DNA from 4 places in the Pseudomonas sp. NPDC079086 genome. Region 1 is predicted to be linked to each of the others. Evidence: predicted binding sites of a transcription regulator. Region 1 holds the regulator's gene; each other region holds the start of a gene.

Region 1 (5,843 bases):
GCTTTGTCCGCCAACATGCCCACGGAATTACCCGTGCTCGCGGCGGTGAAGGCGCCGCCCGCGAATTCTGCGAACTGATCATGCACGCCCAAGGCACCCTTGAAGCCGCTCAAGCCGCTTACCTATAGGTCAATCATGCCACGCAAGTTATTCAATATTGCCCTGTTCGCCTTCGTCGCACTGCTAGTGGCAGCGCTTGGCTACTGGAACCTCAGCCCGGAAAGTTTCAACCAGCAATCCGCCAGCGCTGAAACTGACAACGCCATCGACTTTTACGCCACCAACACCTACACCGTTCAATACCAGGCCGACGGAAAGCTGCACTACGACCTAACAGCTGACAAGGTCGAGCACATTAAGGCCAGCGACATCACCCTGATGGCCAGCCCAAACATGAACCTTTTCCGCGGCACCGAGCTGCCCTGGAAAATCCGTAGCGAGCGCGGCGAAGTATCGCCAGGCGGCGTTGAGGTCGAACTGATCGACAAGGTGCGCGTTGAACGCACAGACGCCAAAGGCCGCCCGACTATTCTCACCACCAGCCGCCTGACCGTATTCCCCGAGAAGGAATATGCGCAGACTCAGCAAGCCGTTAGAATCGATGCGGCCAATGGGGTGACCACGGCGAAAGGAATGAAAGCGTACATGAATGACGGCAGGATGCTCCTGCTGTCCAACGTAAGAGGTCAGCATGAGGCTCGTTAACACCCTCCCCCTACTACTCAGCCTCAGCGCCGCACTCGGAAGTGTCAGCGCCTGGGCACTGCCATCCGACCGCGAACAGCCAATCCGTATCCAGGCTGACAGCGCGGAGCTCGATGACAAACAAGGCGTAGCGGTCTACCGCGGCGACGTTGTGATTACTCAAGGCACACTCAAAATCACGGGCAACACCGTGACCATCACCCAGAATGCCCAGGGCGATGTCGAAGTGTTTACCTCTGTCGGCAAGCCGGCCTACTACGAACAACTGCCATCTGCCGACAAGCAGGTCGTCAAAGCCTACGGCCTGACCATCCAATACTTCATGGCCAATGATCGCGTTGTATTGATCGACCAAGCCAAGGTGATTCAAGAAGGCAACACCTTCGAAGGCGAGAAGATCGTCTATGACACCCAGCGCCAGATCGTCAACGCCGGCCGAGCCACAGGCACCAACGTCACTGCGCCACGTCCGCGCATCGACATGGTGATCCAGCCGAAGAACAAACCAGCCGACCAGCAGGCGCAGTAATAATGGCCACATTGAAAGCCCAACACTTGGCCAAAAGCTACAAAGGCCGTCAGGTCGTGCGCGACGTCAGCCTGAGCATCGACAGCGGGCAGATCGTCGGACTGCTCGGCCCCAACGGTGCCGGCAAGACCACCTGTTTCTACATGATCGTTGGCTTGGTGCAGGCTGATCAGGGCCGCGTGATGATCGACGACCTCGACGTCAGCCATCAGCCCATGCATGGCCGCGCTCGTGCCGGCATCGGTTACCTACCACAGGAAGCCTCGATCTTCCGCAAGCTCAGCGTGGCCGACAACATCATGGCCATCCTGGAAACCCGCAAGGACCTCGACGGCGCCGCACGCCGCAAGGAACTTGAAGGCCTGCTGCAGGAGTTTCATATCAGCCATATCCGCGACAACCTCGGCATGAGTTTGTCTGGTGGTGAGCGCCGCCGCGTGGAAATTGCCCGCGCTCTGGCGACCAACCCCAAGTTCATCCTGCTCGACGAACCCTTCGCCGGTGTTGACCCGATTTCCGTGGGCGATATCAAGCAGATCATCCATCACCTCAAGGCCAAGGGTATCGGTGTATTGATCACCGACCACAACGTCCGCGAAACCCTGGATATCTGCGAAACGGCCTATATCGTCAGCGATGGCCAGCTGATCGCCGAAGGTGATGCCGAAGCAATTCTGGCCAACCAGACAGTGAAAGAAGTTTACCTGGGGCATGAGTTCAGGCTGTAACCACAGCTTTTCTCAAGCCGACTGCAGCCAAGGCTAGGCAAAACCCTTAAAGTCAGGCATATAATTTGCTTCCTAGTGGCGCTTTTTGAAAACGCCCTGTAGTGGATTGCGCACAGACGCCGGTAAATAAGGTCTGCAATGAAACCATCGCTAGTCCTGAGAATGGGCCAGCAGCTGACGATGACACCGCAGCTGCAACAGGCCATCCGCCTGCTCCAACTGTCTACCCTGGATCTGCAACAAGAGATCCAGGAGGCCTTGGAGTCCAACCCGATGCTCGAACGCCAGGAAGATGGCGATGATTTCGACAATTCGGACCCCATGGCCGATGGCGCAGAAAGTGCCAGCCCCAGCGAACAGCCCGAAGCGCCCTATCAGGAAACCAACTATCAGGAAGCCACGCAGACCGTGGACAACCTGGAGGAAGGCGATTGGGGCGAGCGCATTCCCAATGAGCTGCCCGTCGATACCGCCTGGGAAGACATCTACCAGACCAGCGCCAGCAGCCTGCCCAGTAGCACCAACGATGATGACGAGTGGGATTTCACCACCCGCACCTCAAGCGGCGAGAGCCTGCAAAGTCATCTGCTCTGGCAGCTCAATCTGGCCCCGATGTCGGACAAGGACCGCCTGATCGGCGTCACCCTGATCGATTGCATCAACCAGCAGGGCTATCTAGAAGAAACGCTGGAAGAAGTGGTCGAGGCCTTCGACCCGGAACTGGACATCGAACTCGACGAAGTCGAAGCCGTACTCCACCGCATTCAGCAGTTCGAACCCACCGGCATCGCCGCACGCAACCTGGGCGAATGCCTGCTTCTGCAACTGCGTCAGCTGCCGGCGAAAACTCCGTGGCTGAGCGAAGCCCAGCGCCTGGCCAGCGACTACCTCGACCTGCTCGGTAGCCGCGATTACAGCCAGCTGATGCGCCGCATGAAGCTCAAGGAGGACGAGTTGCGTCAGGTTATCGACCTGATCCAGAGCCTCAACCCGCGCCCCGGCTCGCAAATTGAATCCAGCGAGCCGGAATACGTGGTGCCCGACGTGATCGTGCGCAAACACAACGAGCGCTGGCTGGTAGAGCTGAACCAAGAAGCGATGCCGCGCCTGCGGGTCAACGCGCAATACGCCGGCTTTGTGAAGCGCGCTGATTCCAGCGCCGACAACACCTTTATGCGTAACCAGCTGCAGGAAGCGCGCTGGTTTATCAAAAGCCTGCAGAGCCGCAACGAAACCCTGATGAAGGTTGCCACGCAGATCGTCGAGCACCAGCGCGGCTTCCTTGATTACGGCGACGAGGCGATGAAGCCTTTGGTGCTGCACGATATTGCCGAAGCTGTAGGTATGCATGAGTCGACCATCTCGCGGGTAACCACGCAGAAATTCATGCACACGCCACGTGGTATTTACGAGCTGAAATACTTCTTCTCCAGCCACGTCAGCACCTCCGAGGGCGGCGAATGCTCGTCCACCGCGATCCGCGCCATCATCAAAAAACTGGTCGCGGCGGAAAATGCGAAAAAGCCGTTGAGTGACAGCAAGATCGCTGGTTTACTGGAAGCACAGGGCATTCAAGTCGCTCGCCGCACGGTCGCCAAGTACCGTGAATCCCTCGGAATAGCGCCTTCCAGTGAGCGCAAACGATTGATCTAAGGCGGCACGAAGAAGGAAGACGATCACTCGATACACAACACGTCCGGCCTCGCCTTTTCGCAAAAGCAGCCATACTGCCAGCAAGCAATCAGCGACCGTGCCAGGCTCGTTTTGTAGAGTCTTCCACGCCACAGTGTTCCGGCGGCAGGCCTCTCGCCTGCCTCTTACACACGGCAACAAGGAGAAAGCGGTATGCAAGTCAACATCAGTGGACACCAGCTGGATGTGACCGACGCCCTACGCGACTACATCGCCGAAAAACTCGGCCGATTGGAGCGCCACTTCGACAAGATTACCAACGTGCAAGTCACCATGGAGGTCGAGAAGCTCAAACAGAAAATCGAAGCGACCCTGCACATTGCCGGCGGCGAAGTTGTCGCCAATGCCGAGCATGAAGACATGTACGCAGCCATCGATCTACTGACTGATAAACTCGACCGACAACTCATCAAACACAAGGAAAAACAGCTCGAACGTCAACAGGGCGCTATGGCCCGCTGACATCGTCTATCTCCTATGATCCGACTTGAAACTATCCTGACCCCCGGCCGTTCCCTGGTGAACGTGCCGGGCGGCAGCAAAAAACGTGTTCTCGAACAGATTGCCAACCTGGTGGCGCGCGAGCTGCCTGACCTGGACGGCCAAGACATCTTCGAAAGCCTGATTGCCCGCGAAAAACTCGGCTCGACCGGTTTCGGTAATGGCATTGCCATTCCGCACTGTCGCCTGCCCGGTTGTACAGCGCCGATCAGCGCCTTGCTGCGCCTGGACTCTGCCGTAGACTTCGACGCCATCGACGGCGCCCCAGTGGACCTGCTGTTTGTCCTGCTGGTGCCCGAAGCGGCCACCGACGCTCACCTGGAACTGCTCCGGCAAATCGCCAGCATGCTCGATCGCAGCGATGTGCGTGCCAGCCTGCGTCAAGCCGAAAGCAGTGAAGCCCTGTATCAGGTGGTCGTGGACGTACAAAGCCAACTCAACCGAGCCTGAGCATGCGCCTGATCATCGTTAGCGGTCGCTCCGGCTCCGGGAAGAGCACCGCCCTCGATGTGCTTGAGGACAACGGCTTCTACTGCATCGACAACCTGCCCGCCGGGCTGCTGCCTGAACTGGCCGAGCGCGCCCTGCTGCACACCGAGCTGCTGCATCCGCAGGTCGCGGTGTCGATTGATGCACGCAACCTGCCGAGCCACCTCAAGCGCTTTCCCGAGCTGCTAGAGGAAGTACGCGCACGGCATATCAAGTGCGATGTGATCTACCTGGATGCCGACGAAGAAACCCTGCTCAAGCGCTTCTCGGAAACCCGCAGACGCCATCCGCTGACCAACGAAAACCGTTCGCTGGCTGAAGCCATCGCCGATGAAAGCCTGCTGCTCGGGCCGATTATTGACCTGGCCGACCTGAAGATCGACACCACGCACCTCAATCTTTATCAGCTGCGCGATAGCCTCAAGCTGCGCCTGCTCAATCAGCCCGAGCCAGGCACCGCATTTCTGCTGGAATCCTTCGGTTTCAAGCGCGGTATGCCGGTGGATGCCGACCTGGTATTCGATGTGCGCTGCCTGCCCAACCCCTACTGGAAGCCGGACTTGCGCGATTTCTCCGGGCTCGACCAGCCGGTAGTCGATTACCTCTCTGCACAGGCCGATGTCGAAGACATGTATCAGGACATCCTCGCCTACCTGACCAAATGGCTGCCACGTTTTGCCGCCAGCAACCGCGCCTATGTCACGGTGGCGATCGGTTGTACTGGCGGCCATCATCGCTCGGTATACCTGGCCAACCGCCTAGGTGAAACCCTCAAACCCATCCTGAAGAACGTTCAGATTCGCCACCGCGACCTCAGTTAAGGAATTGCCGCGATGCCCGCCTGCGAAATCACCATTATCAACAAGCTTGGCCTGCACGCCCGCGCGGCTGCCAAGTTTGTCGGCGTCGCCGGGCGTTTCCCCTGCCAGGTTAAGGTAGGCCGCACGCCGGAGAGCCTGGTCGACGGCAAGAGCATCATGGCGGTGATGATGCTCGCCGCCGGTAAAGGCACGGCCATACACCTGCATACCGAAGGCGAACAGGATGCCGAAGCCCTGCAGGCCCTGAGCGACTTGATCAACAATTACTTCGACGAAGGTGAGTAAAACCGCAGGCAATAAAAAGGGCTGCACCGTACAAACGGGCAGCCCTTTTTGTGCCCTATAGGTTAGCTACCGGCCACCGTCATGCGCTCGATC
Region 2 (5,843 bases), on a different contig from region 1:
AAAGCCGTCACGGTCGGTGCCGAAGTAACCGGCACGGGTGTAGCTCACTTCACCATTGTTGCTGGTCTGAAAAAAGCCGTTGCCGTTGATCGCCAGGTCCAGGGCGTTCTGCGTGTAATTGATATTGCCCTGATTAAATAGCTGCGACACATCACCGAGCAGCACACCACTGCCCTGCGGATTCGAACCAGAGCCCAACACAGACGCCGCATAAACATCGGCAAACTCGGCGCGCGACTGCTTGAAACCGGCAGTACCGGCGTTGGCGATGTTGTTACCGGTCACGTTAAGGTCACTGGTCGCGGCACGTAGGCCGCTAAGACCGATATTAAAACCCATGGAAGACTCCTTTGCCGGACAGCCGGCGGCTAAAACCTGTTAGTTACTGACCGATCACCTGGACTTGCGACATTGGCACGCTGCCGAGTCCCGCCAGGTTCAACATCAACTCTTTGCCGCCCAAGGTCACACTGTCGACGTTGGCCGGCAGCATGGTGTAAAGCCCCTTGGTGCCGTCGGCGTATGTAGCCTGCGCCTCAAACTTATAAGTGCCGGGCGGCAACAGATTGCCGCCGGCATCTTTTCCATCCCAAATAAAGCTGACATTGCCGGCCGCCTGCTCTCCCAGGTTGATCCGACTGACCGCAGAGCCGGCCTTGTCATAGATGTTGACGTAGACGTTGCTGCTGCTGGCAGGCAGCACCAGGCTGGCCTTAAAGCTCTCACTGGTATCGACCACCGCCTTGTCGCTCGGAATGATCACCTTGCGGCCCACCAACGAGGACGCCTGCAGCGCCTGGGACGACTGATAACCGGTGAGCAGCGAACCCATGCTGGTATTCAACTTCTCGATCCCTTCAACCTGGCTGAACTGCGCCAGCTGGGCGATAAACTCACCGTTCCCTTGCGGCTCCAGCGGGTTCTGGTTATTCAACTGGGCCACCAACAAGTTAAGAAACTCATTCTTACCCAGGTCCTTATTCGTCTTGGTCTCGTTCTTGATCTGGTATTGATCCAGCGCCGAACCACTGACATCGCCAACAGTACTCATGGGGTTGCACTCCTTTTCCGTTGGCTTACTGACCGAGGGTCAATACGCGCTGCATCATCTGCTTGGCGGTATTCATCATTTCAGTGTTGGTTTGAAAGGCTCGACTGGCAGAAATCATGTCGGCCATTTCCTCCACCACATTGACATTGGGGTAATACACATAGCCGCCGGCATCGGCTGCTGGATGGTTAGGTTCGTAACGCGGCATCAGGCTGCTCTGATCCTCAACCACACCCAGCACCTGCACGCCCACACCTGCCTCATCCTGCTCGGCAAACAGCGAGCCGCGATCGCCGTTCTGGGCTGACTGGAACATGGTGGCGAACACCGGGTGGCGCGCGCGGTAGGTTTGATCGATGCTCGAGGAAACGGTCTCAGCATTGGCGATATTGCTGGCAATGGTGTTCAGACGAGTGCTCTGGGCGCTCATCCCGGTTCCGGCAATGTTGAAAACACTGGCTAGTGACATGGCATCAGGCTCCTGTTATTCGCCGCGCAGGGCGTTGACCAGCCCTTTGAACTTGCTATTGAGAAAGGTAAAGCTGGCCTGGAACTGCACCGAGTTTTCTGCGTAATTGGACTGCTCGATCTGCAGGTCAACGGTGTTCTGATCAATCGAAGGATGGAACGGGGTGCGATACGCCAGGTCGGCCTCACCGGCACTCACGCCATCGGCTGAAATATGCTTGCTATCAGTACGATTCAGGCTGACCGGACCACGCTGGCTCTTCGCACTTTGCTCCGCCAGCACAGTGGCGAACTGCAAATCACGCGCCTTGTAATGCGGCGTGTCGGCGTTGGCGATGTTGTTGGCCAACACATCGGCACGCTGAGCGCGAAAGCCCAGTGCCTGTTCATGTATGCCGAGTGCCCGATCGAAACTGATGCTCATGGTCAGAAACCTTTGCCGGTTGGTGTTACTACTTTCCGTGCAAGACCATAAGCAATGCCTGTGCCATATTATTTTTTACTTATTTATCAACAGCTTGATTGATAAAAACCACAACATAAGCGGCAAAGCGGCAAGCTCTTTCCGCCTATGGGCAAGCAAGCGGCAAGCGGGTTTTGCCTCATTGCAACTCACGCGGCAAATTTCAGCGCAAAGCTGCGTGACCATCACCGCTCAGGGTGGGCAGCGGCTCCCCCCCCGCTGCGAGGCCCTGGCCGCCACCGTCCGTCAGACGATTCGCAATCAACCATATACAGTTTTGACAAGCATTCTCATTAACATTAGTATCCTTCGCATTAGCCACTGCCCTGCCACGAGCCTTAATCATGTACGTGTGTCTCTGCGAAGGTATTACTGACGGTCAGATCCGCGAAGCCATCTACGAGGGCTGCTGCAGCTACCGTGACGTGCGCGCCACCCTCGGTGTTGCCAGCCAATGCGGCAAGTGCGCCTGCCTGGCCAAGCAAGTGGTACGCGAAACATTGAGCGACGTGCAGAGCAGTCAGGCCGCAATGGCCTACCCGGCTAACTTTGTTGCCGCCTAAATTTAGCGATATAAAAAACCGGACCTAGCGTCCGGTTTTTTATGGGCGACCATCCATGCGGCCGTCCTGCGAGCCGTCGCTATGTAACGTTAAAAATGTCTTCACGCCATTTTTATAGCTTAAATTCAATACCTTAGCGCCAAAGTGCAGAACTTAAGCATTCGTATTCATATTAATTTTAACTTTAAATTCAAATACTTAGGTTTGACAGTCGAAAATCATCGGCCCAGAATTTGAGGCCAACTCCCCTTGCAAGGCAGCGCAGACATGAAAGGCGACAAGAAGGTCATCCAGCATCTGAACAAGATCCTCGGTAACGAGCTGGTCGCAATCAACCAGTACTTCCTGCACGCACGCATGTATGAGGACTGGGGCCTGAAGAAGCTGGGCGAGCACGAGTATCACGAGTCCATCGACGAGATGAAGCATGCGGACAAACTGATCAAGCGCATCCTCTTCCTCGAAGGTCTGCCCAACCTGCAAGATCTCGGCAAGATCCTGATCGGTGAAAACACCAAGGAAATGCTCGAGTGCGACCTAAAGATCGAACACAAGGCGCACATCGACCTGAAAGCTGCGATTGCCTACTGCGAAAGCATCGGTGACTACGCCAGCCGCGAACTGCTCGAAGAAATCCTCTGTTCCGAGGAAGATCACATCGACTGGCTGGAAACTCAGCTAAGCCTGATCGATGCCGTAGGCCTGCAGAACTACCTGCAGTCGCAAATGGACGAGTAAACGCCGAAACGCTGACGCCCTAAACAATAAACCCCGCACTTGGCGGGGTTTATTGTTTCTACAGTTACTGATTAAGCATCAGCTTTCTGCACAGCGTCCTTGATCAGGGTCTGCAGCTCACCCTTATCGAACATTTCCGCGAGGATGTCGCTGCCGCCGACCAACTCACCACCGACCCACAGCTGCGGGAAGGTTGGCCAGTTGGCGTATTTAGGCAGATTGGCGCGAATTTCCGGGTTCTGCAGGATGTCGACGTAGGCGAATTTCTCGCCACAGGCCATCACAACCTGCGAAGCTTTGGAGGAAAAGCCGCACTGCGGAGCGTTCGGCGAGCCTTTCATGTACAGCAGAACGGTATTTTTAGCGATCTGCTCTTTGATGGTTTCGATGATATCCATTGGGCACCTCAGGACTTAACTTCCCGACTCACGGGTCGGCACGGTAGCGGGGCATTGTAGCGAAAAGCCGAGCGCAATGCTCGGCCTTCCCTGCCACTTTCCTTGTGCCAAATATCAGTTGGTCAAGCGGCCTCAACCTGCACCGGAACACCGTTCAACGCGGCATTGCCGGACAAGGCATCAAGTTGCCGCTCATCAGTCAGGTCATTGGCACTGGCGCCTGGCTGCTCGCTTGCGATGCTCATCTGCACGCCAGGCCGGGCGTGCCCCCAACCGTGCGGCAGGCTGACAACACCGGCCATCATGTCTTCACTGGCGGCCACTTCCACCTCAATGACACCGACCCGCGAACGCACGCGCACTAATTGGCCATCGCTCAGCCCGCGCTGACTCAGATCCGCCGGGTGCATCAGCAGCTGATGGCGCGGCTTGCCTTTAACCAGGCGGTGGTAGTTGTGCATCCAGGAGTTATTGCTGCGCAAATGGCGTCGACCGATCAGCAGCAGCTCGTCCGCCTTGGCTGTAGGCTGCGCAGCAAAGCGTTGCAGATCAGCCATGATCACCGCCGGCGCAGCCTGGATCTGCTTATTAGCTGTTTTCAGGCGATTGGCCAAATTGGGCTTGAGCGCGCCCAGGTCGAGGCCATGCGGATGCTCACGCAGCGCAGCCAACGACAGCTTATGTTCCGACTTATCGCCGTAGCTACCAAAGCGCAGGCCCATGTCGATCATCTGCTCAGGCGCCATGGTCGGCTTGAGTTCCACGCCAGTCTTGGCAGCAAAGGCCTTGGCCAGGCCGACGAAAATTTCCCAGTCATGCAGCGCGCCGGCAGGCTTAGCCAGTACCGCCTCGTTGAAGCGGGTGACGTTGCGCACCGCAAACATATTGAAGGTTGTGTCGTAGTGATCGTGCTCCAACGGCCCGGTCGGCGGCAGGATCAGATCGGCATAGCGGGTGGTTTCATTAATGTAGAAGTCGATGCTGAGCATAAACTCCAGACCATCCAGCGCCTGCTCCAGCTGCCGACCGTTGGGGGTGGACAGCACCGGGTTGCCCGCCACCGTGACCAGCGCCCGCACCTGCCCTTCACCCTGGCTGAGCATTTCCTCGGCCAGGGCCGACACCGGTAATTCGCCGCCGTATTCCGGCAAGCCGGAGACGCGGCTCTGCCAGCGATTGAAATGCCCGCCAGACGTCGAGGCCACTAGGTCCACGGCCGGCTCGGTGCAGAGCACGCCGCCGACGCGATCAAGATTGCCGGTGACCAGGTTGATCAACTGCACCAGCCACTGACACAACGTGCCGAAAGCCTGAGTCGACACGCCCATCCGGCCATAACAAACAGCCGACTCGGCAGCGGCAAAGTCTCGCGCCAACTGGCGAATCGTCTGCGCTGGCACGCCGCAGCGGACGCTCATTGCTTCGGCGGTAAAGCCGGCAATCGCCTGACGCACCTCCTCCAACCCATCGACGACCAGATAACTGGCGCGGCCAAGGTTTTCATCGAACAAAGTATTGAGCAGGCCGAACAGCAGCGCAGCGTCCTGCCCCGGGCGGACAAACACATGCTGATCGGCAATCGCGGCGGTTTCGCTACGACGTGGATCGACCACCACCAGCTTGCCGCCGCGTTTCTGGATGGCCTTCAGGCGCTTCTCCACATCCGGCACGGTCATGATGCTGCCGTTGGAAGCCAGCGGGTTGCCGCCGAGAATCAACATAAAGTCAGTGTGGTCGATATCCGGAATCGGTATCAGCAGGCCATGGCCGTACATCAGGTGGCTGGTCAGGTGATGCGGCAGCTGGTCGACCGACGTGGCGGAATAGCGGTTACGGGTTTTCAGCAGACCGAGGAAGTAGTTGCTGTGGGTCATCAGGCCATAGTTGTGCACGCTCGGGTTGCCTTGATAGACCGCCACGGCGTTCTGCCCATGTCTTGCCTGGATAACACTCAGGCGTTCGGCTACCAGCTCAAAAGCTTCATCCCAGTCAATTGCCTGCCATTCATTGCCAACGCGGCGAATGGGCTGGCGCAGACGGTCGGGATCACTCTGGATATCCTGCAGGGCCACTGCCTTGGGACAGATATGACCACGGCTGAAGCTGTCCTGGGCATCGCCCTTGATCGAGCGAATCAGTACATTGCCGTCAGACTGTGTTTC
Region 3 (5,843 bases), on a different contig from region 1:
CTTTTCTTCTTCGGCTAACTTCTTGGCTCTATTCCATGCAGATTTTCTACGAACTGATTTTGTCTTACTTTCTTCGTATGCTCGCTTTGCGATGACACTTAAAAGAATGTCTTGTTGTAAGTCATCAATTCGGTTTGTTTCGTTTGGTTTTTCATATCGTTGACCATCAATGGTGGTTATTAAAATAACCCCTTTTTCAAGTATGCCATTGACTAATTCTTTTGCTTGGAGAAGTCTTTGTCGACTAAGTCGGTCGATACTTTCAACGAATATATAATCGCCTTCTTTGATATGCATATCGCTAATCATATCAATGAGTTCTTTTAGTTTTCCTTTTCGTTTGTTGCTTCCATCGTGTGCAGATATGCCTGTATCCGAGTAGATATTCTCGGGCGGTAACTCAATACCTTGCTGAATTGTAATGGCTTGGATTGAAGCCATTTGACGGTCTACGGAGTCCCTACCGGCTTCACCTTGGGCCTTCGACGAGTAGCGGATATAAGCGTAGGCAGTAGGCATTCCGGGCTTCCTATGTCGATTGGAAAAATGTGAGAATACCACCCGCCGGTCTCAAGGGGCTCACGCAAGACTTCCAGGACTTTGCGATCAAACTCGGGGAGCTCATCAAGGAACAACACGCCGTGGTGAGCCAAGGTTATTTCGCCAGGCTGCGGGCGACTGCCACCGCCGACCAGCGCCGGGCCCGATGCGCTGTGATGAGGCGTTCTAAAAGGTCGTTGCGGCCAGGCGCTTAGCGGTGTGTGGCTGGCGACAGAATGAATCGCCGCTACTTCCAGCGCTTCCTGTTCATCCAGTGGTGGCAGCAAGCCCGGCAGGCGGCTGGCCAGCAGGGTTTTGCCGGTTCCGGGCGGGCCGGTAAACAGCAGATTGTGCGAACCGGCCGCCGCCACCAGCAGCGCGCGCTTGGCGGCAATCTGCCCCTGCACTTCGGCCAGATCCGGATAGGGCAGCACGTGGCGCAGCAAGCCCTGAGCCTGATAGGGCGCAATCGGTGTCTGACCATTGAGGTGGGCGGCGACTTCCAGCAGGTGCTCGACGGCAATCACTGTCAGCCCGGAGGCTAGGCTGGCTTCCTCGGCATTGGCCTTGGGCACCACTAAGGTGCGTCCTGCGGCGCGGGCGGCCAGCGCTGCCGGCAATACGCCCTGTACCGGACGAATCGTCCCGGACAGCGCCAGCTCACCCAGGCACTCGAGGTGTTCCAGTGCGCCGGCCGGCACTTGGCCGCTGGCGGCGAGAATGCCGAGGGCAATGGCCAGGTCGAAACGTCCGCCGTCCTTGGGTAAATCTGCAGGTGCCAGATTGAGGGTGATGCGCCTGGGTGGAAAATCGAAGGCGCAGTTGAGGATGGCGCTGCGTACGCGGTCTTTGCTTTCCTTGACCGCAGTTTCTGGCAAACCGACCAGCGCCAGCGAGGGTAAGCCGTTGGCCAGGTGGGCTTCGACGGTGACGGCGGGGGCTTCAACACCCACCTGGGCGCGGCTGTGGACTATGGCCAGGGACATCGATCACTCCTTGATCGGCTGATGCATCCGCGGTGGGCGTTACTCGCTGGTAGCTGGGGCGTCTGCGCTGCGTGCTTCCATCTCGGCGACCTTGGCTTCGAGCGCTTCCAGGCGCGCACGGGTGCGAGCAAGTACGACCATCTGGCTGTCGAATTCGTCGCGGCTGACCAAGTCGAGTTTGCTGAAGGCGCTTTGCAGTAGCACCTTGAACTGGGCTTCGAATTCACCGCGCGGCAAGGGTGCGTCACCGTTGAGCAGGCGCGAGGCGTGGGTGGTCAGGGCGTCTAGCAGGGCTTTAGGTGGCAGCATGGTGAGGTTCCGTTTGCAGATGGCGGCAGTGTAGCACGCAGCTTTGCCCGGCTTGCCGGGTGTGGCCGGCGCATGACTGGCGCGGTCTGCACAGTTTTCGCGCGCTGCCTGGCGCGCTGTTGCACCGTTGTTGTGCGCTGGCTGTTGGCTATTACCAGGCTAAAACGCCCGTTTGCCGGGTAAATGCATGAAATAAATCGGTTTTTCCTGATCTGGCAAGCTTTCTGCTTTGTCTCTTGCGACGCATGCACCGATGCAGTTCCGGTGCGTCAGGCGAAGCGGGGAAGTGCTTCGTTGGGAGCGGTTGGTGAGCATCGGTGCTGCTGAGACAGGGTCACGATGCATTACAAAAGCCAGGCACTGCGCTTAGACTTGAGCCGGGTTCGTAATTCCTGGGGCAAGTCCACCTTACACGGGAGAAAGTTACATGAAGCTAGTCACTGCCATCATCAAGCCGTTCAAGCTGGACGACGTCCGTGAGTCACTGTCGGAGATCGGCGTGCAGGGCATCACTGTCACTGAAGTCAAAGGCTTTGGTCGCCAGAAGGGCCACACCGAGCTGTACCGCGGCGCTGAATACGTGGTCGATTTCTTGCCAAAAGTGAAAATCGACGTGGCCATCGCTGACGATCAACTCGATCGCGTGATCGAGGCCATCACCAAGGCTGCTAACACCGGCAAGATCGGTGACGGCAAGATTTTCGTTGTAAACCTGGAACAGGCAATCCGCATCCGTACCGGCGAAACCGGCACCGACGCAGTTTAAGCCTCCGAACGAACCCCACGCCCCAGGAGTTAAACCATGACTCTGCGAAAAATCGCAGGGCTAGGAGCCCTTTTGTCTCTCGTTCCTGGCTATGCCATGGCCGAAGAGGCAAGCCTGAACAGCGGCGACACCGCTTGGATGTTAGTCGCCACTGTACTGGTGCTGTTTATGACCATTCCCGGTCTGGCGCTTTTCTACGCTGGCATGGTGCGTTCGAAGAACGTGCTGTCATTGCTGATGCAGTGTTTTGCGATTACCGGGTTGATCAGCATTCTTTGGGTTGTCTATGGCTATAGCATGGCCTTTGACACGACTGGCATGGAGCAGGGGGTACTCAACCTCAACTCCTTCGTCGGTGGTTTCTCCAAAGCCTTCCTTTCGGGTTTGACTCTAGACAGCCTGGTGGCTGGGATTCCGGAGAGTGTCTTCATCACCTTCCAGATGACCTTTGCCATCATCACGCCCGCGCTGATTGTCGGTGCCTTTGCCGAGCGCATGAAGTTCTCGGCCATGCTGATCTTCATGGCGGTGTGGTTCACCCTGGTCTATGCGCCTATCGCGCACATGGTCTGGAGCGGCGATGGTGCTCTGATGTGGGACTGGGGCGTGCTCGACTTCGCGGGCGGCACCGTGGTGCACATCAACGCTGGTATCGCCGGTCTGGTGGCCTGTCTGGTGCTGGGCAAGCGTAAGGGCTTTCCTACTACTGCGATGCCGCCGCACAACCTCGGTTACACCCTGATCGGTGCAAGCATGCTCTGGGTAGGCTGGTTCGGCTTCAACGCAGGCTCTGCGCTGGCCGCTAACGGCAGCGCCGGTATGGCCATGCTGGTCACCCAGATTGCCACTGCCACGGCGGCGCTGAGTTGGATGTTCGCCGAGTGGATCACTCACCGCAAACCAAGCGTTCTGGGCATTGCCTCGGGTGCTGTGGCGGGTCTGGTGGCGATCACTCCGGCGTCCGGTACGGCTGGCCCGATGGGCGCTCTGGCGATTGGTCTGGCAAGTGGGGTGATCTGCTTCTTCTGCGCCACCAGCCTGAAACGCAAGCTGGGTTATGACGATTCCCTCGACGTGTTCGGCGTACACGCCGTGGGCGGCATTGTCGGCGCCATTCTCACCGGGGCGTTTGCCGCGCCGGCGCTGGGTGGCTTCGGTACGGTGGAAGATATTCCGGCGCAGTTGTGGATCCAGTTCGAGGGGGTGGCCTTCACAGTGGTGTACACCGCGGTGGTGACCTTCGTGATTCTGAAAGTGATCGACCTAGTAATGGGCCTGCGTGTCAGCGAAGAGGAAGAGACCATCGGTCTCGATCTCGCCCTGCATAACGAGCGCGGCTACAACCTGTAAGCACACGGAGCGCGTCCGGAGCCAACCCCGGACGTCTTAACCGAATAGCGCTAAAAAGCGCAACGGCAAGAGGTGAACCATGGACAACACAGCATTGACTGCACTGCAGTACGGTTTTGATACCTTCTACTTTTTGGTTTGCGGCGCCCTGGTAATGTGGATGGCAGCGGGTTTTGCCATGCTCGAATCCGGTCTGGTGCGAGCCAAGAACACCACTGAAATCCTCACCAAGAACATCGCCCTGTACGCAGTGGCAAGCATCATGTACCTGGTGATCGGCTACCACATCATGTACTCCAGTCCGGAAGGCGGCATCCTGCCAAGCTTCGGCTTCCTGCTCGGTGACGAGAACAGCGTTGAGTCGGTTCTGGCCGGCGGCGACGATGCTCCTTATTACTCGGCGCGTTCGGACTTCTTCTTCCAGGTGGTGTTCGCTGCGACCTGCATGTCGATCGTTTCCGGTGCTGTGGCTGAGCGCATGAAGCTGTTTGCCTTCCTGGCATTCGCTGTAGTCATGACCGGCTTCATCTATCCGGTGCAGGGCTTCTGGAAATGGGGTTCGGGCTTCCTCAACGAAGCCGGCTTCCTCGACTTCGCCGGTTCCGGTGTAGTGCACATGGCTGGCGCAACTGCTGCTCTGGCTGGCGTACTGCTGCTCGGCGCACGTAAAGGCAAGTACGGCCCGAATGGCCAGGTCAACGCCATTCCGGGTGCCAACCTGCCAATGGCAGCGCTGGGTACCTTCATCCTGTGGATGGGCTGGTTCGGCTTCAACGGTGGCTCGCAGCTGAAGATGAGCACCATCGAAGACGCCAACGCCGTGGCCAACGTGTTTGTTAACACCAACATGGCTGCTGCCGGTGGCTTGATCGCTGCGCTGATCGTGGCACGCATCCTGTTCGGCAAGGCCGACCTGACCATGGCCCTCAACGGTGCCCTGGCTGGCCTGGTGGCAATCACTGCCGAACCGCTGACCCCAACTGCCCTGCAAGCAACCCTGATCGGTGGTGTGGGTGGCGTGCTGGTGGTGTTCTCGATCCTTGGTCTGGACAAGCTGAAACTCGACGATCCAGTCGGCGCCATCTCTGTTCACGGTGTGGTTGGTATCTGGGGTCTGTTGGCGGTCTGCCTGACCAATAGCGATGCCACCCTGGGTGCTCAGCTGTTGGGTATCGGTTCGATCTTTGCCTGGGTATTCATTGCCAGCCTGATCGTTTGGTCCATCATCAAGCTGGTGATGGGGCTGCGTGTCAGTGAGGAAGAAGAATACGAAGGCGTGGACATCGCTGAGTGCGGTATGGAAGCCTATCCGGAATTCACCAAGCGTTAATTCCCACTGCTTCGAACAAGGGCGCCTAATGGCGCCCTTTGTTTTTTCTGAATGCCAATTAAAGGTTGTGGTTTTTCAGCATCTGCGCAGTTGTGATGGAGCGGCAACAGACCCTAGAATGCGCGCCGTTGAGCGCAGTTCGCCGATGCGCAGCGCTCAGCCCAAGGCAAGGCCACTGGAATTTTTATCAGCGACGTTAGAAAGCTGACGCAGCTGGGCTATAACTACTCTGCTTTTCGCAAGTCATGAGGTTGGAACATGAGCGACGAAGATCTGGAACACGACGAATTAGAAGGCGCTGACGAAGACGAAGGCGAGGAACTGGCTGCCGCTGATGATGGCGACAGCAATGATGATGGCGACGGTGACGACGAAGTTGTACCGGCCAGCAAAAGCAAGAAAGCCAAAGCTGCCGTCGACGTAGAAGAACTGCCGAGCGTCGAAGCCAAGCAGAAAGAGCGCGACGCTCTGGCCCGCGCCATGGAAGAGTTCCTCTCCCGTGGTGGCAAGGTGCAGGAAGTTGAGCCTAACGTGGTCTCCGACCCGCCCAAGAAGCCAGACA
Region 4 (5,843 bases), on a different contig from region 1:
ACGGCCTTGGCCATGCCTGGCAGGACGCCCACCCGCTGCGTTTTCATGCGGACGGCGCGGTCAACCAGCCCTATCTGTCCGACGGCATGTGGTTTATGACCCAGTTCCGCCGCTGGGGCTTACTGCGCGAAGACCCGGACTACCTGGCTATTGCCCGCCAGGTGCAGCGACTCGACCTTTACCGCCAGGCTGCCGAGGCGCTCGGTATCGACATACCCGGCGATATGCGCAGCAGCCAGTTGCTCGACGGCCAGGTTTGGGACGGCAGTAACCCGGCCGGTTACGCACACAGCTTTGCCCTGCACGCCCTGGCCGATGTGTCCCTCAGCGCCCAACAGGAGAGCCGCTAAGATGCTGCGCATCCTGCTGATCAATGACACCGCAAAGAAGGTCGGTCGCCTGAAAACCGCCCTGACCGAGGCCGGTTTCGAAGTAATCGACGAATCCGGATTGACCATTGACCTGCCGGAACGGGTCGAGGCAGTACGCCCTGACGTGATCCTGATCGACACCGAATCGCCCAGCCGCGACGTGATGGAACAAGTGGTGCTGGTCAGCCGCGATCAGCCGAGACCGATTGTCATGTTCACCGACGAGCACGACCCAGGCGTGATGCGCCAGGCAATCCAGAGCGGCGTCAGCGCCTATATCGTCGAAGGCATTCACGCCCAGCGCTTGCAGCCGATTCTCGATGTGGCCATGGCGCGTTTCGAGAGCGACCAGGCGCTGCGCGCACAGCTGCAGGCCCGCGATGCGCAGCTGGCCGAACGCAAGCGCATCGAGCTGGCTAAGGGCCTGCTGATGAAAATGAAAAGCTGCGACGAGGAACAGGCCTACACCCTGATGCGCCGTCAGGCCATGAGCCGTCAGCAGAAGCTGGCGCAGGTGGCCGAACAGATCATCGCCATGCACGACATGCTCGGTAGCTGAACCGAGCTGCACTGTTATGCCACTGCGCCACTTGACTGTGCTGGACAGCCGGGTGGCGCGCCGCTTATCTTCGCCGCCTGGCCAGCGCACTGGCCAACGTCGCTCGGACGGTTCCGGGCGCTTACGTATCCGAGGAAAGCATGGCTGACCAAGCTTCGCGCCGCTTTGCGCGCATTGATCGACTCCCCCCTTACGTTTTCAATATCACCGCCGAGCTGAAGATGGCCGCGCGTCGCCGTGGTGAAGACATCATCGACTTCAGCATGGGCAACCCGGATGGCCCCACGCCGCCGCATATTGTCGAGAAGCTGGTGCAGGTCGCGCAGCGTGAAGACACCCACGGCTACTCCACCTCGCGCGGCATTCCACGTCTGCGCCGCGCTATTTCGCGCTGGTACAAAGACCGCTACGAAGTCGAGATCGACCCGGAAAGCGAAGCCATCGTCACCATCGGCTCCAAGGAAGGCCTGGCGCACCTGATGCTGGCAACCCTGGACCATGGCGACACCGTGCTGGTGCCCAACCCCAGTTACCCGATCCACATCTATGGTGCGGTCATCGCTGGCGCCCAGGTACGCTCAGTGCCGCTGATTCCCGGCGTGGACTTCTTTGCTGAGCTGGAACGAGCGATTCGCGAATCGATCCCCAAGCCGAAGATGATGATCCTTGGCTTCCCCTCCAACCCGACCGCGCAGTGCGTCGAGCTGGATTTCTTCGAGCGTGTGGTAGCCCTGGCCAAGCAATACGACGTGCTGGTGATCCACGATCTGGCCTACGCCGATATTGTCTACGACGGCTGGAAAGCCCCGTCGATCATGCAGGTTCAGGGCGCCAAGGACATTGCCGTAGAGTTCTTCACCCTATCGAAGAGCTACAACATGGCAGGCTGGCGTATCGGTTTTATGGTCGGCAACAAGGAGCTGGTCAACGCCCTGGCGCGGATCAAGAGCTACCACGACTACGGCACTTTCACCCCGCTGCAGGTGGCGGCGATTGCCGCGCTAGAAGGTGATCAACAATGCGTGCGCGATATCGCCGAGCAATACCGTCATCGCCGCAACCTGCTGGTCAAAGGCCTGCACGAGTTGGGCTGGATGGTCGAAAACCCGAAAGCCTCGATGTATGTCTGGGCAAAGATTCCCGAGCAGTACGCGCAGCTCGGCTCGCTGGAGTTCGCCAAGAAGCTGTTGCTGGAGGCCAAGGTCTGCGTCTCGCCTGGCATCGGCTTTGGCGACTATGGCGATGATCATGTGCGCTTTGCCCTGATCGAAAACCAAGACCGCACCCGTCAGGCAATTCGCGGGATCAAGACGATGTTCCGCGCCGATGGACTGTTACCCGGCAAAAAAGCTAAGACCGACGAATAAGCAACAGATAGAGGGTACTGAAAGGTACCCTTGAAATTTCTTCAAAGTCTCGCGAGCTAGTATCCTGCAAGGCAAAAACAGGCAAGGAAGCGGAGTGTACTTTTGTACATGAGCATTCCGAGCCTGTTTTTAACGCAGCAGGGCCGACGCGCAGCAGACTTTGAGTTTTCAGCCGGAGTAATCCAGCACCGTCCAAACCCGGGTCAGGCCATCGGTAATCACGCAACCGCTCTGCCCCAGTTGATTGTTGCTGTGCAGCGACATCAGGTTGGTCATGCCATCCGCCGCATCCGAGCGTTCGCTCAACCACTGCACACGGCCGCAATTGGCCGTTTCGATCACATAACTGGCCGCTACGGCAGAACCCTCGCTCGGCAGTCTGATCACATCCACCACCGTGCCCTGCTCTTCCACGCGCTTGCCGTCCGATACCAGCACGGCCCAGGCCAGGCCGTTCTCAATCACCAGGTAGGTGCCATTAGCCCTGGGTTGATCAAGCTGCGGTTGCGCACAGCCGGCCAAAAGACCCAACAGCACAATTGTCATCAGCATCTGTTGCATTGTTAGTGACTCCTCTGCAGTGCCTGTGGCCATTGGCTTTGCGGGCAGATGGCGCGAGTGATCGAGTAGGTGCCGGTTAAGGCCTTGGGCTTACTATTATCGAATACTGTTTATTTGTACAGTATTTTTCGATTACCCTTGGTCATGCCATCCAGCCAACCATGCCGCCCGGCAGATCGGGCCCATACAAGGCGTTAACAGGAGTACCCAGATGCTCGACGTACTGCAGCTGAAACACAGCGTAAACCGCATGCCCTTGGAAAAAGTCCGAGCTACCGTCAATGAATTACAGCTTGAAGGCATCGTCACTGAGGGCAAAACACCGTTTTCCCGGGTGCACTTCAACACCTGCTTTGCCGAGATCGAAGCCTTGCTGCAACGCGCGGGCTATCACCGGCAGCTGGATGTAGTCGGCTATCAGGGCCTGGCCTATGCCATGTTCGACCCGTCGCGATGGGAGGCAGTGGAGGTACTGCGCTGGCTTAAGGAATTCATAGAAGAAGCGCAGCGCCGGCCTGCAGCACAGTAACGCCGCGCTGTAGTTAGAACCCAATAGTGTGCGTTTACGTAAAGCATGTGATGCGGGTAATGCAGTGCCCGATGCAATCGGGCCTGGCGAACCAAAAACGCTCACCTTTGTGAGTAGCTGCACGCCTCTGGCTCAGAACGCGACCTCATCGGCCCGGGAAATAAACCCGCCGGCCTGTCAATAGCAGCCTAAATTAATAGTTAGATAACTTTCTTAACTATATGTATTTAAATAACTTACTGACTTTTCCTAGACTCGATATAGACCCACTGAGGGCCTAATCGGCGATAGCAACTGGCGGCTTTAATAAAGCTGGCAAGCCCTTTGCAATGACCTCCTCAAGACCTAATACCCGTCTTCAGATCGCCAACGGCGGTGATCGGGACGAATAGACAAAGACGTCAAAGGCAAACTGCCCTCGCTGGGCGGTGTTGGCCGTTGACGTCTTTTTTCGTTTCTGAGGCTTGAGGATTTACCATGCGTCATTTCAACGCTCGCCGTTCGCTGCTGAAAAAGACCCTGACTGGCTTTGGCTGCGCCGCAGCCCTGTTGCTCAATCCGCTCAGCCTGCAAATCAGCCTGGCTGCCGAACTGGAAAAGGACGAACTCAAACTCGGCTTTATCAAACTTACTGATATGGCCCCGCTGGCGATCGCCTACGAAAAAGGCTTCTTCGAGGATGAAGGGCTGTACGTCACTCTTGAAGCCCAAGCCAACTGGAAGGTACTGCTGGACCGAGTTATCACCGGCGAACTCGACGGTGCGCACATGCTCGCTGGTCAGCCTCTAGGCGCCACCATCGGCTTTGGCACCAAGGCAGATGTGGTCACCGCATTTTCCATGGACCTCAACGGCAACGGCATCACCATGTCCAATGCCGTGTGGGAGGAAATGAAAAAACACGTGCCGATGGCAGACGGCAAACCGGTGCACCCGATCAAAGCTGATGCACTGAAACCGGTCATCGAGCAATACAAAGCCAAGGGCAAGCCGTTCAACCTAGGCATGGTGTTCCCGGTATCCACCCATAACTACGAGCTGCGCTACTGGCTGGCTGCTGGCGGGATCAACCCGGGTTATTACGCACCGGGCAAAGGCGACATCACTGGCACCCTAAACGCTGACGCCCTGCTCTCGGTCACCCCGCCGCCGCAAATGCCTGCCACCCTGGAAGCCGGCACTATCAGCGGCTACAGCGTCGGCGAGCCGTGGAATCAGGCTGCCGTGTTCAAAGGCATCGGCGTACCGGTGATTACCGACTACGAGATCTGGAAGAACAACCCGGAGAAAGTTCTTGGTGTTTCCAAAGAATGGGCCGACGCCAACCCGGAAACCCACAAGCGTCTGGTCAAGGCCCTGATCCGTGCCGGCATGTGGCTGGATGAAAATAACAACGCCAACCGCGCCGAAGCCGTAGAAATCCTCGCGCGCCCTGAATACGTGGGGGCCGATGCAAAGGTGATCGCCAACTCCATGACCGACACCTTCGAGTACGAGAAAGGCGACAAGCGCGACGTACCGGACTTCAACGTGTTCTTCCGCTACAACGCCACCTACCCCTACTACTCCGACGCTATCTGGTACCTGACCCAGATGCGCCGCTGGGGCCAAGTCAGCGATGCCAAGCCGGATAGCTGGTACTTCGACATTGCCAAGCAGGTCTACCTGCCGGCGGTGTATCGCAGCGCCGCAGATGAGCTGATTGCAGAAGGTAAAGCCAAGGCTGAGGACTTTCCGCCGGCTAGCGAGGAAGGCTTCCGTGCGCCAACCAATGAATTTATCGATGGCCTGAGCTACGACGGGCGCAAACCCAACGCCTACATCGAGCAATTCAAGATTGGTCTGAAAGCCGACTCCACGCTCTAACCCATCCGGCGCCCGGGGTCCGCACCTGCCGCCCCATCGTTACCAGAGGATATGACGATGAGTAATCCAGCCGTCGCCCAACCCATTCAAGACACCCTGAAAACAGCCCGCGCAGCCGCATTCAAGCGCTGGCTACCGAATTTGTTGATGCCAACCATCGGCGCCCTGGCCTTCTTATTGTTCTGGCAACTGGTTGCAGGCAGCATCGATACCAGTCTCGGCAAATTCCCGGCTCCGACCCAGGTGGCCACTCAGTTCGGCGCACTGGTCAATGAGCACCTGCGCGAACAGAAAAAGGCCGATGCGTTCTTCGAGCGCCAGGAAGTGCGCAATGCCGAAAAGCTGGCCAAAGACCCCGCCGCCAAGGTCAGCATTCGCCCATACACCGGCAAACCAACCTTCTTTAAACAGATCCTCACCAGCCTGTACACGGTGATGACTGGTTTTCTAATTGCTTCGCTCATCGCTATCCCACTGGGGATTGTCTGCGGCTTGAGCAAACCCATCTATATCGCCATCAACCCGCTGATCCAGATTTTCAAACCGGTATCGCCGCTGGCCTGGCTGCCATTGGTGACCATGGTGGTCAG

The links. The regulator sigma-54, encoded in region 1, starts transcription at its own class of promoters, with help from an activator protein. The targets are predictions, from matches to a motif close to ANTGGCATNNANNTTGCTNT.
Region 2: a site for sigma-54 is predicted at 1,992-2,011, ahead of flgB (flagellar basal body rod protein FlgB). Genes of this name have one in related genera too.
Region 3: a site for sigma-54 is predicted at 2,047-2,066, ahead of glnK (P-II family nitrogen regulator). Genes of this name have one in related genera too.
Region 4: a site for sigma-54 is predicted at 3,699-3,718, ahead of ACIGEK_RS10130 (CmpA/NrtA family ABC transporter substrate-binding protein). Genes of this name have one in related genera too.

What each region holds. Positions count from the first base shown of each region.
Region 1 is NZ_JBITTY010000004.1:173,004-178,846, reverse strand. Features, by position in the region: gene ACIGEK_RS18875 (KdsC family phosphatase) at 1-128, shown strand, start outside; gene lptC (LPS export ABC transporter periplasmic protein LptC) at 136-705, shown strand; gene lptA (lipopolysaccharide transport periplasmic protein LptA) at 692-1,234, shown strand; gene lptB (LPS export ABC transporter ATP-binding protein) at 1,237-1,962, shown strand; gene ACIGEK_RS18855 (RNA polymerase factor sigma-54) at 2,101-3,615, shown strand; gene hpf (ribosome hibernation-promoting factor, HPF/YfiA family) at 3,808-4,116, shown strand; gene ptsN (PTS IIA-like nitrogen regulatory protein PtsN) at 4,132-4,605, shown strand; gene rapZ (RNase adapter RapZ) at 4,608-5,465, shown strand; gene ACIGEK_RS18835 (HPr family phosphocarrier protein) at 5,478-5,750, shown strand; gene pmbA (metalloprotease PmbA) at 5,813-5,843, opposite strand, start outside.
Region 2 is NZ_JBITTY010000003.1:411,800-417,642, forward strand. Features, by position in the region: gene flgE (flagellar hook protein FlgE) at 1-339, opposite strand, end outside; gene flgD (flagellar hook assembly protein FlgD) at 383-1,051, opposite strand; gene flgC (flagellar basal body rod protein FlgC) at 1,077-1,520, opposite strand; gene flgB (flagellar basal body rod protein FlgB) at 1,536-1,943, opposite strand; gene ACIGEK_RS16650 (bacterioferritin-associated ferredoxin) at 2,327-2,545, shown strand; gene bfr (bacterioferritin) at 2,813-3,283, shown strand; gene grxD (Grx4 family monothiol glutaredoxin) at 3,355-3,681, opposite strand; gene ACIGEK_RS16665 (molybdopterin oxidoreductase family protein) at 3,804-5,843, opposite strand, start outside.
Region 3 is NZ_JBITTY010000001.1:418,891-424,733, reverse strand. Features, by position in the region: gene ACIGEK_RS02110 (recombinase family protein) at 1-519, opposite strand, end outside; partial or broken gene ACIGEK_RS02105 (YifB family Mg chelatase-like AAA ATPase) at 564-1,526, opposite strand; gene ACIGEK_RS02100 (accessory factor UbiK family protein) at 1,566-1,835, opposite strand; gene glnK (P-II family nitrogen regulator) at 2,263-2,601, shown strand; gene ACIGEK_RS02090 (ammonium transporter) at 2,638-3,951, shown strand; gene ACIGEK_RS02085 (ammonium transporter) at 4,031-5,281, shown strand; gene sutA (transcriptional regulator SutA) at 5,540-5,843, shown strand, end outside.
Region 4 is NZ_JBITTY010000002.1:132,856-138,698, reverse strand. Features, by position in the region: gene ACIGEK_RS10155 (CmpA/NrtA family ABC transporter substrate-binding protein) at 1-350, shown strand, start outside; gene ACIGEK_RS10150 (ANTAR domain-containing response regulator) at 352-930, shown strand; gene alaC (alanine transaminase) at 1,071-2,297, shown strand; gene ACIGEK_RS10140 (hypothetical protein) at 2,466-2,858, opposite strand; gene ACIGEK_RS10135 (transcriptional regulator) at 3,070-3,387, shown strand; gene ACIGEK_RS10130 (CmpA/NrtA family ABC transporter substrate-binding protein) at 3,865-5,253, shown strand; gene ACIGEK_RS10125 (ABC transporter permease) at 5,311-5,843, shown strand, end outside.